3 regions of the Mesorhizobium sp. M4B.F.Ca.ET.143.01.1.1 genome follow, and region 3 is predicted to be linked to each of the others. Evidence: predicted binding sites of a transcription regulator. Region 3 holds the regulator's gene; each other region holds the start of a gene.
The links. The regulator PhoB, encoded in region 3, activates phosphate uptake and scavenging genes when phosphate is short. The targets are predictions, from matches to a motif close to TGTCATNNANCTGTCAT.

Region 1: a site for PhoB is predicted at 1,606-1,622, ahead of ppk2 (polyphosphate kinase 2). Genes of this name have one in related genera too.
Region 2: a site for PhoB is predicted at 1,549-1,565, ahead of EN786_RS22025 (RNA degradosome polyphosphate kinase). Genes of this name have one in related genera too.

What each region holds. Positions count from the first base shown of each region.
Region 1 is NZ_SRSR01000004.1:494,409-497,684, reverse strand. It holds gene EN786_RS13355 (glycosyl transferase family 90) at 1-414, shown strand, start outside; gene EN786_RS13350 (aldo/keto reductase) at 427-1,470, opposite strand; gene ppk2 (polyphosphate kinase 2) at 1,671-2,591, shown strand; gene EN786_RS13340 (dihydrofolate reductase family protein) at 2,780-3,276, opposite strand, start outside.
Region 2 is NZ_SRSR01000009.1:41,591-44,866, forward strand. It holds gene EN786_RS22015 (FAD-dependent monooxygenase) at 1-1,207, opposite strand, end outside; gene EN786_RS22020 (zinc-finger domain-containing protein) at 1,227-1,472, opposite strand; gene EN786_RS22025 (RNA degradosome polyphosphate kinase) at 1,687-3,276, shown strand, end outside.
Region 3 is NZ_SRSR01000005.1:208,796-212,071, reverse strand. It holds gene pstB (phosphate ABC transporter ATP-binding protein PstB) at 1-251, shown strand, start outside; gene phoU (phosphate signaling complex protein PhoU) at 275-982, shown strand; gene phoB (phosphate regulon transcriptional regulator PhoB) at 1,002-1,691, shown strand; gene EN786_RS14595 (ROK family protein) at 1,695-2,939, opposite strand; gene xylF (D-xylose ABC transporter substrate-binding protein) at 3,205-3,276, shown strand, end outside.

The DNA of each region.
Region 1 (3,276 bases), on a different contig from region 3:
GCCGAATACCAAAAACCCTATCTCACCATCGATGAGCAGCGGCGCTACCGCTACATCGTCTCGCTCGAAGGCAACGATGTCGCGACCAACCTCAAATGGATCATGAGCTCGAACTCGCTCTGCCTGATGCCGCCGCCGACCTACGAGACCTGGTTCGCCGAAAGCGAGGTCAGGGCCGATGTCCACTATGTGCCGCTGGCCCCCGACTTCTCCGATCTCGCCGACCGGGTGGCCTATTTCGAAAAGCACCCGGCCGAGGCCGAACGCATCGTCGCCGCCGCCAATGCCTATTGCCAGAAGTTCCGCAACGAGCGGGACGAGCAGGCGATCTCGCTGCTCGTCCTCTACAAATATTTCGTGCTCGGCGGCCAGGTCAAACCGGATCCCGAGGTCTGGCGTTTCATAACCGGCTGACCCTTCCGGCGATCAGACGTCGCTGCGGTCGAGCACCAGGTCGGCAGGCCCGAAGCGGCCCTTGGCCGTCAGCTGCTGGTGCCAATAGGGGTAGAGAACCGGCGGCCGGCTGACGGCGTCGAGCCGCGCCCGCTCATCGAAGGACAGCGTCAGGCTGGCGGCGGCGATGTTGTCCTTGAGCTGCGCCTCGCTGCGGGCGCCGATCACCAGCGACGACACCGCCGGCCGGCCGAGCAGCCAGGCGAGCGCCACCTGCGCGCCGGACACGCCCCTGGCCTTGCCGATGTCGACCAGCACGTCGACGATCCGCCACAGCCGGTCCTCGTCGCGGATCGGCGGTTCCGACCAGCCGCCGATCTGGCGGGCGGTCGGACTGTTGCGGTCGTATTTGCCGCTGAGCAGCCCGCCGGCGAGCGGGCTCCACACCAGCACGCCGAGCCCCTGGTCGACCGAGATCGGCAGCAGTTCGTATTCTGCCTCGCGCGCCTCCAGCGTGTAGTGGATCTGCTGGGTGACGAAGCGCGGCTGGTGGCTGCTGTCGCTGATGGCGAGTGCCTTCATCACCTGCCAGCCGGAATAGTTGGAGCACCCGACGTAGCGGATCTTGCCCTGGCTCACCAGCGTGTCGAGCGCGGCGACCGTTTCCTCGAGCGGCGTCACGCCATCCCATTCGTGCAGGAAGTAGATGTCGATGACGTCGGTCTTCAGCCGCTTCAGGCTCTTCTCGCACTCGCGGATCAGGTGGTGGCGCGACAGGCCCTCGTCATTGGGACCCTTGCCGATGCGCATGCGCGCCTTGGAGGCGATCAGCACATCGTCCTTGCGCTTGCCGCCGAGCGCCTCGCCGATGATCTCTTCCGAAATCCCGTTCGAATAGACGTTGGCGGTGTCGATGAGGTTGATGCCGGCATCGATGCAGAGGTCGATCATCCGGCTTGCTTCCTTGAGGTCGGTCTTGCCGACCGCCGCGAAGGCGCCGGCGCCGCCGAATGTCATGGTGCCGAGCGTCAATGTCGAAACCTTCAGCCCGGAACGGCCGAGTGTACGGTATTCCATTTGAGATCCTCGCAATCGCATTGAGAGAGGCGCCACGAATGGGCAGCCCGAATAGGACAGCCTATTTGTAGGACAAGTTGCTCGGCTTGTCGCCCCATCGCGGCGACCGGTCGATCACATCTGCAGCAGCGGCATTGCAATAAAACCGTCATTGCCGGCCTTTATTGAAGTCGGCTCAGGATGGCGAACGGAGAAGCACGATGAGCGAACTGAAACCGAATTCCGGAGCCAGGGACTGGCTGGAAGCCGAACTCGCCGACACGCTCGACGAGGACTACGAGCTCGAGATATCGGAGCCGGCGCTGTCGCTCGAGATCGCCAAGATCTACAAGGAGTCGCATCCGCCCTCGATCGAACGCATGCAATATTTCCGAGACTTGCTGCGGCTCCAGTCCGAACTGATCAAGCTGCAGTCCTGGGTGGCCTATCACAAGAAGAAGGTCGTGGTGGTCTTCGAGGGCCGCGACTCCGCCGGCAAGGGCGGCGTCATCAAGCGCATCACGCAGCGGCTCAATCCGCGCATCTGCCGTGTCGTGGCGCTGCCGGCGCCGACCGAGCGCGAGAAATCGCAATGGTATTTCCAGCGCTACGTGCCGCATCTGCCGGCCGGCGGCGAGATCGTGCTGTTCGACCGCTCCTGGTACAACCGCTCCGGCGTCGAGCGGGTGATGGGCTTCGCCGGGCCGGACCAGGTCGAAGAGTTCTTCCACGACGTGCCGGAATTCGAGCGCATGCTGGTGCGCTCCGGCATCACCCTGGTCAAATACTGGTTCTCGATAACCGACGAGGAGCAGCAGATGCGCTTCCTGATGCGCATCCATGATCCGATGAAGCAGTGGAAGCTGTCGCCGATGGACCTGCAATCGCGCGTGCGCTGGGAGCAGTATACCAAGGCCAAGGAAGAAACCTTCGCCCGCACCAACATTCCCGAGGCGCCATGGTTCATCGTCGAAGGCAACGACAAGAAGCGCGCCCGGCTGAACTGCATCGACCATCTCCTGCAGCAGTTTCCCTATGAGGAGGTGCCGCATGAGGAGATCACGCTGCCGGAGCGCGTCTTCAACCCCGAATACGAGCGCCAGGTGCTGCCGCGCGAGCTTTACGTGCCGGAGAAGTATTGAGCACCTTTTTTCCTTCTCCCCGTTTCACGGGGAGAAGGTGCCCGAAGGGCGGATGAGGGGCAGCGCCGACGCCAGCGATTGAGCCTTAGTTCGCGGTCAGCGGCTTATCGCCAATCTCCAACCGGCAGCGCTGCCCCTCATTGCCCTGCCGGGCATTTCTCCCCGTGAACGGGGAGAAAGAGCTGTAATCACGCCCGCTCAATCACCACATGCGTAGCGAGTGGCGTCGCCACCTGCTCGGTGCACTGGTAGCCAAGGCCCGGCATGTCCAGGCCGGCGAAAAGATGCTCGCCCTTGCCGAGCAGCACCGGCGATATCGCCAGGTGCATCTCGTCGATGAGCCGCTCCTGCAGATACTGCCGGACGGTCGAAACGCCGCCGCCGACGCGCACATCCTTGCCGGCGGCCGCCTCCCTGGCCTGTTCCAGCGCCGAATGGATGCTGTCGGTGACGAAATAGAACGTCGTCCCACCTTCCATCTCGATCGGCGCGCGTTTGTGGTGCGTGAGCACGAAAGTCGGCACGTGATAGGGCGGGTTGTCACCCCACCAGCCTTTCCAGCTGTCGTCCGGCCAGTCGCCGCGGATCGGTCCGAACATGTTGCGGCCGAGGATCCAGGCGCCGACATTCTCGAAGCTGCGCGCCGCGAACGCGTCGTCGGTGTCGGTGGTGCCGCCGTCCTGGC
Region 2 (3,276 bases), on a different contig from region 3:
ACCCGTAGAGCCAGTCCAGATCGGCCGCGAGCTTCTCCGCCGGGCGCGTCGCCAGCACCAGGTTGCGCGCGATCGCCACCGGCCCCCAGGCATGCCAGGCAAGCCGGTTGAGCGCGCCGCGCCTCAGTACCTTCGCGATGCGCGGCCGCCTCAGGTTCTCCCAGACGGCAAGGCTCTGCCCTGGATCGTCGGGGAAGTCGGCGACCATGCCGGCAAGCATCGCGGCGTCCTCTATTGCCATGGCGGCGCCCTGCGCCGAGAACGGCGTCATCGCATGCGCGGCGTCGCCAATGAGCGCGATCCCGGCTGGCGTCGTCCAGCGCTGCTGGGCGACGGTATGGATCGGAAACGCCGTCCACGGACTGGCCTGCGCGACAAGCCTTGCCAGCGCCGGCGCCGTGCCGCGCATGGCGCCTGAGAGGATGGCCGGGTCGGCATGGCCGGACCAGCCTTCGGCGATGCGCTCGCCCCTGGTGAAGGCGGCGAGGTTGAAGGCGCTGCCTTGGCTCACCGGATAGGCCACCAGGTGGAAGCCAGGATGCAGAAAGGTGGTGACGCAGTCCGTGGCGCCGACCGTTGCAAAGGCTTCTCCGGCGGCACTTTCAGCCGCGACCGTCGCGCGCCAGGCAAGCTCGCCCGAGAAGCGGCTCTTGCCGAAGCCCGGCTCCATGACGGCGAGCTTTTCGCGAAGCGACGACCAGACGCCGTCGGCGCCGACCAGCAATTGGCCGCTGGCCTCGATCCTGCGCCCATCCGCTTCGACCGTCACCGCAACGCCTTGCGGCGCGTTGGCAAGGCCTGTCACGCGCGCGCCGGTGACAAGTTCGATGTCGCGGCACCCCGCGGCCTGCGCCGTAAGCGCCGCCTGCACGTCGGCGCGGTGCGCGACGAGATAGGGCGCACCCCAACGGCTCTCGCCGGCTTGCCCCAGCGGCACCCGCGCCAATTCCCTGAGCGTCGCGGCGTCCTTCAGCACCACCGCCTCCGGCCGCACGGCATGCGGCAGCAACCGATCGAGCACGCCGAGTTGCCTGAGGATGCGCGTCGCGTTGGGGGAAAGTTGGATGCCGGCGCCGGCCGCTTCGAGTCGCGGCGCCTGTTCGAAAATCTGCACGGGATGGCCGCGTTCGGCGAACGCAATGGCCGCGGTTAACCCGGCGATACCCGCTCCGGCGATGACGACTTGCCGGGAGCGCGCGTCGTCCATCAGATCTGTCGCGAAAGAGTCAGGCGGCCTGGTCGATATAGAGGCAGCCCGGCGGCACCGTTTCCGTCGCCTTCAGCTTCGACGAATAACGGTAGAGCGTCGAGCAATAGGGGCAGACCTTCTCGTTGTCGTCACCCATGTCGAGGAAGACATGCGGATGGTCGAAAGGCGGGTTGGCGCCCGTGCACATGAATTCCCTGACGCCGATGTCGATCGCCGGATGGCCCGCATCGTTCTGGAAATGGGGAATGGAACCGCCTGCCATCGTCGTCTCCAATTTGGTCTCGGCCTGCTTTCGGCCAGTTGCATCTGGATCATAACCGGCCTCTTTGCAAGATCGATGAAATGAAACTGTCGCAAAAGCCTGTCAGAGGATAAGTTGAGCCGGTTAACCGGCTGGAGCATTTTTGCAGCCAGGCGTAGTGCCTGGCGCCACAAGGATGTTCAGGGAAACCGGGGCAGGGGCAAGAGCAGGAATCATGAACGAACTGAAGCCGGTGCAAAGCGAATTCATCACCATCGAGGCGGCAAGCCCGGAAGCCGGCAATCCAGACCGTTTCGTCAATCGCGAGTTCTCCTGGCTGCAGTTCAACCGCCGCGTGCTGGAAGAATCGCTGAATGCGAACCATCCGTTGCTCGAACGGGTCCGCTTTCTGTCGATCTCGGCCGCCAATCTCGACGAGTTCTTCATGGTCCGCGTCGCGGGCCTCGCCGGCCAGGTGCGCGAGGGCATCGCCCTCAAGAGCCCGGACGGCCGCACGCCGGAGCAGCAGCTCGAACAATTGCTGCGCGAGGTCGAGCGCCTGCAGGAAGACCAGCAGAAAAGCCTGTCGGCGCTGATGCAGCTGCTCAACAAGGAAGGCATCGAGAGCATCACGCGCGACGCGCTGACCAAGGACGAGAGGGCCTGGCTGGAAGAACATTTCCAGGATCAGGTGTTCCCGGTGCTGACCCCGCTGTCGATCGACCCGGCGCACCCGTTCCCGTTCATCCCCAATCTCGGCTTCTCGATGGCGCTGCAATTGCGCCACCGCAAGAACGGCGAGGAGATGAGCGCGCTGCTGCGCCTGCCGGTGGCCCTGAAGCGCTTCATCCGCCTGCCCGACCGCAAGAACCATGTCCGCTTCATCCCGCTCGAGGAAGCGGTCGGCCTTTATATCGGCAAGCTTTTCCCGGGCTACGAGGTCAAGGGCTCCGGCACCTTCCGCCTCATCCGCGACAGCGATATCGAGGTCGAGGAAGAGTCCGAGGATCTGGTGCGCCTGTTCGAGACGGCGCTGAAGCGGCGTCGCCGCGGTTCGGTCATCCGCATCGAGTTCGACATGTCGATGCCGCCCGCGCTGCGCGACTTCGTCGCCGGCGAGCTCGGCGTTTCGTCGAGCCGCATCAGCGTCTTGACCGGTCCGCTGGCGCTGAGCCAGATCTCCGAGATCGTCGCCGTCGCGCGCGACGATTTGAAGTTCACGCCCTACAATCCGCGCTTTCCCGAGCGCATCCGCGAGCATGGCGGCGACTGCTTCGCCGCCATCCGCGAGAAGGACATCGTCGTCCACCACCCCTACGAATCCTTCGACGTGGTGGTGCAGTTCCTGCGCCAGGCGATGGCCGACCCGGAAGTGGTGGCGATCAAGCAGACGCTCTACCGCACCTCCAACGACAGCCCGATCGTCCGCGCGCTGGTCGACGCGGCCGAGGCCGGCAAGTCGGTGACGGCGCTGGTCGAGCTCAAGGCGCGCTTCGACGAGGAGGCCAATATCCGCTGGGCACGCGACCTCGAGCGCGCCGGCGTTCAGGTCGTGTTCGGCTTCCTCGAACTGAAGACCCACGCCAAGATGTCGCTGGTGGTGCGGCGCGAGGACGGCAAGCTGCGCAATTACGTGCATCTCGGCACCGGCAACTACCATCCGGTCACGGCCCGCATCTACACCGACCTGTCGTTCTTCACCACCGACGCGACGATCGCGCGCGATGTCGCCCAGCTCTTCAACTTCATCACCGGCTATGCCGAGCCGGCCGAGGAGATGCGGCTGGCGGTCTCGCCGTTCACGCTGCGCAAGCGCATCCTGAAG
Region 3 (3,276 bases):
TCCTGATGGACGAGCCGTGCTCGGCGCTTGACCCGATCGCCACCGCCCGCGTCGAGGAGCTGATCGACGAGCTGCGCCAGAACTACACGATCGTCATCGTCACCCATTCGATGCAGCAGGCGGCGCGCGTGTCGCAGCGCACGGCGATGTTCCACCTCGGCTACCTGGTCGAGGAGGGCGCCACCGACAAGATGTTCACCAACCCCGACGACAAGCGCACCCAGGACTACATCACCGGCCGGTTCGGCTGATTTCCAAGCACGAGGACAGGATCATGGGTGAACATCATACGGTTGCGTCTTTCGACGAGGATCTCGGCGCCATCAGCAAGCTGATCTCCGACATGGGCGATCTCGCCCGCTCGATGGTCGCCGGCTCGACGCGGGCGCTGCTCAATTCCGACAACGCCCTGGCGCAGCGCGTGGTGTCCGACGACGCCATCATGGACGCGCGCCAGCGCGAACTCGACGACCGCGCCATCACACTGATCGCCAAGCGGCAGCCGATGGCCAACGATCTGCGCGCCGTGGTCGGCTCGATCCGCATGGCGGGCGACCTCGAACGCATCGGCGACCTCGCCAAGAACATCGCCAAGCGCGTCGGCACCGTCGGTCTCAGCGTCACGCCGCGCGACCTTTCGCATTCCATCGACGGCATGGCGCAGCTGGTGCTGATCCAGGTGCAGGGGGTCATCGAGGAATATGCCGCCGCTGATGCCGCGGCGCTTGCCAAGCTCCGCAACGACGACGAGCGCATCGACGTTAAATACACCTCGGTGTTCCGCGAACTTTTGACCTACATGATGGAAGATCCGCGCAACATCACCGCTTGCACGCATCTGTTGTTCTGCGCCAAGAATCTGGAGCGCATCGGCGACCATGTCACCAACATCGCCGAGAACGCCTACTACGTGCTGACCGGCCAGCAACTGCCCGCCAATCGTCCGAAGCTGGACGAGACGGCGATGTCGGCGCCGGCCTGAGAAGAAGGGTGACGGGCCGATGATCGCGCCACGCATCATGGTGGTGGAGGACGAGGAGCCGCTGGGGGTGCTGCTCCGCTACAATCTTGAATCGGAAGGCTACCAGGTCGAGGTGGTGACACGCGGCGACGAGGCCGAAATCCGGCTGCAGGAAAACGTGCCCGACCTCCTGGTGCTCGACTGGATGGTGCCGGCGGTTTCCGGCATCGAGCTCTGCCGGCGCCTCAGGATGCGGCCGGAGACCGAGCGGCTGCCGATCATCATGCTGACGGCGCGCGGCGAGGAAAGCGACCGGGTGCGCGGCCTCTCCACCGGCGCCGACGACTATCTGGTCAAGCCGTTCTCGACGCCGGAGTTCATGGCGCGCGTCAAGGCGCTGCTGCGCCGCGCCAAGCCGGAAGTCCTGTCCAGCATGCTGAAGGTCGGCGACATCGTGCTCGATCGCGAGTCGCACCGGGTGTACCGCAAGAAGAGCGAAATCCGGCTCGGACCGACCGAGTTCCGCCTGCTCGAATTCATGATGCGGCATCCCGGCCGGGTGTTCTCGCGCAGCCAGCTGCTCGACAATGTCTGGGGCGAGACGATCTACATCGACGAGCGCACGGTCGACGTGCATGTCGGCCGCCTGCGCAAGGCGGTCAACAATGGCCGCATGCCTGACGTCATCCGCACCATCCGGGGCGCGGGCTACGCGATCAGGGAAGATTGACGCTCAGGCCACGTTCTTCCCGGTGGCGCCGCCTTTCACCTGCACGCCCGGCGCGAAAATCTCCTGGTCGACGAAGGTCAGTGCGCGCATGGCGCAGCCTTCGCGGATGAGCGGCAATTCGTTCGGCTCGGTGTCGAAGGAGATCGACTTCGAATGCTGGCCGCCGGCGGTCTGGGCGATCGCCTCGCGCAGCGCCGGCTCGATCAGATCGAAGGCGGCGGCGCTGACGCCGACCATGGCGACGGGAGCTGGATCGATCAGCGCGAACAGGCTGCCGAGGCCGAAGCCGAGCGCCTCGCCGGCCTTGCGGTAGGCCTGGCGCTCCGGGCCGTCGCCGGCGCGCGCCCTGGCGGCGAGCGAGCGCATGTCGGCGTCGCTGACATCGACCGGCTCGGCGTCCTCGCCCATCTGCTTGGCATTGCGCCAGATCGCATAGTTGCCGGCATAGGCCTCGACGCAGCCGCGCCGGCCGCAGCGGCAGAGCGCGCCGCCCGGCCGGTGGATCATGTGGCCGAATTCGCCGCCGGAGGAATGGGTGCCGGTGAACAGCTCTCCCTTCAGCACCAGCCCCATGCCGATGCCGTGCGAGAGCAGGATGGCAATGAAGTCGTCGCGGTACCGCTCGGGATCGCGCCACTGCAAGGCCACCGCCATCATGTTGCAGTCATTCTCCATGGTGGCCGGAACGCCAAATTCGGCTTCCAGAATGTCGGCGAAGGCGATGTCGGTCTGCGGCGTGATCGGCGACCACAACATGGCGCGGGCATGGGTGTCGGTGATGCCCTGGATGCCCATGGCGATGCGGGCGACGCCGCGGACGTCGAGGTCGGGATCCTCGAAACGGCGCCGGACGATGGCCACGCATTCGCCGATCAGCTCGTCGCGCGGCATGATCGCCGTGTCGAGGCGGCGCTGCTCCTCGGCAATGACCTGCCCGGCATAGTCGATGACAGCGACGGAAAGGAAGTTCAGCGACAGGACCACCGTCATCACCGCCGTGGCTTCCGGATTGAGGGCAAGCCCGACCTGCGGCCGGCCGCGCTTCAGCGAAACAGCCTCGTTTGGCTTGCTCTCGGTCAGAATGCCTTCCTGGATCAGGTCGGACGAGATCGCCGAGATGGTCGAATGGCTGAGGCCGGTGGTGGCGGCGATCTCGGTACGCGACGGCTGGCCGGCGCGGCGCACGGCCGAAATAACCATCGCCCGGTTGCGTCGGCGCAGATCGTCGTGGCGGATTCCAACCGACATGCTTTGCCTTCCTCCCGGTCGTCGCGGCCGTTTTTGATTTCGAAGGCCGTCGGCGACACCGTATGAATAGTGGCAGAAGCGGGCCAGCCTGTCATTTATTTATTCCGGAGCTCGAAAAAAATTCGCCGAGGCCTCGGAATCGATGAGAATCGTTGTTGACAGCGCTCCGGCGTTGGATCATATTTTTTTCGAGGCTCGAAAAAAAGCCTCGATGCCGGCCTCAGGGCCAGTCTGGGTCGCGCCGCAATGGCGCAGGGAGGATATCATGAAGAAATTCGCAACCGCCATGCTGGCGGGTGTCGCCTTGTCGTTGACGCTCGCGTCGGTCGCCGAGGCG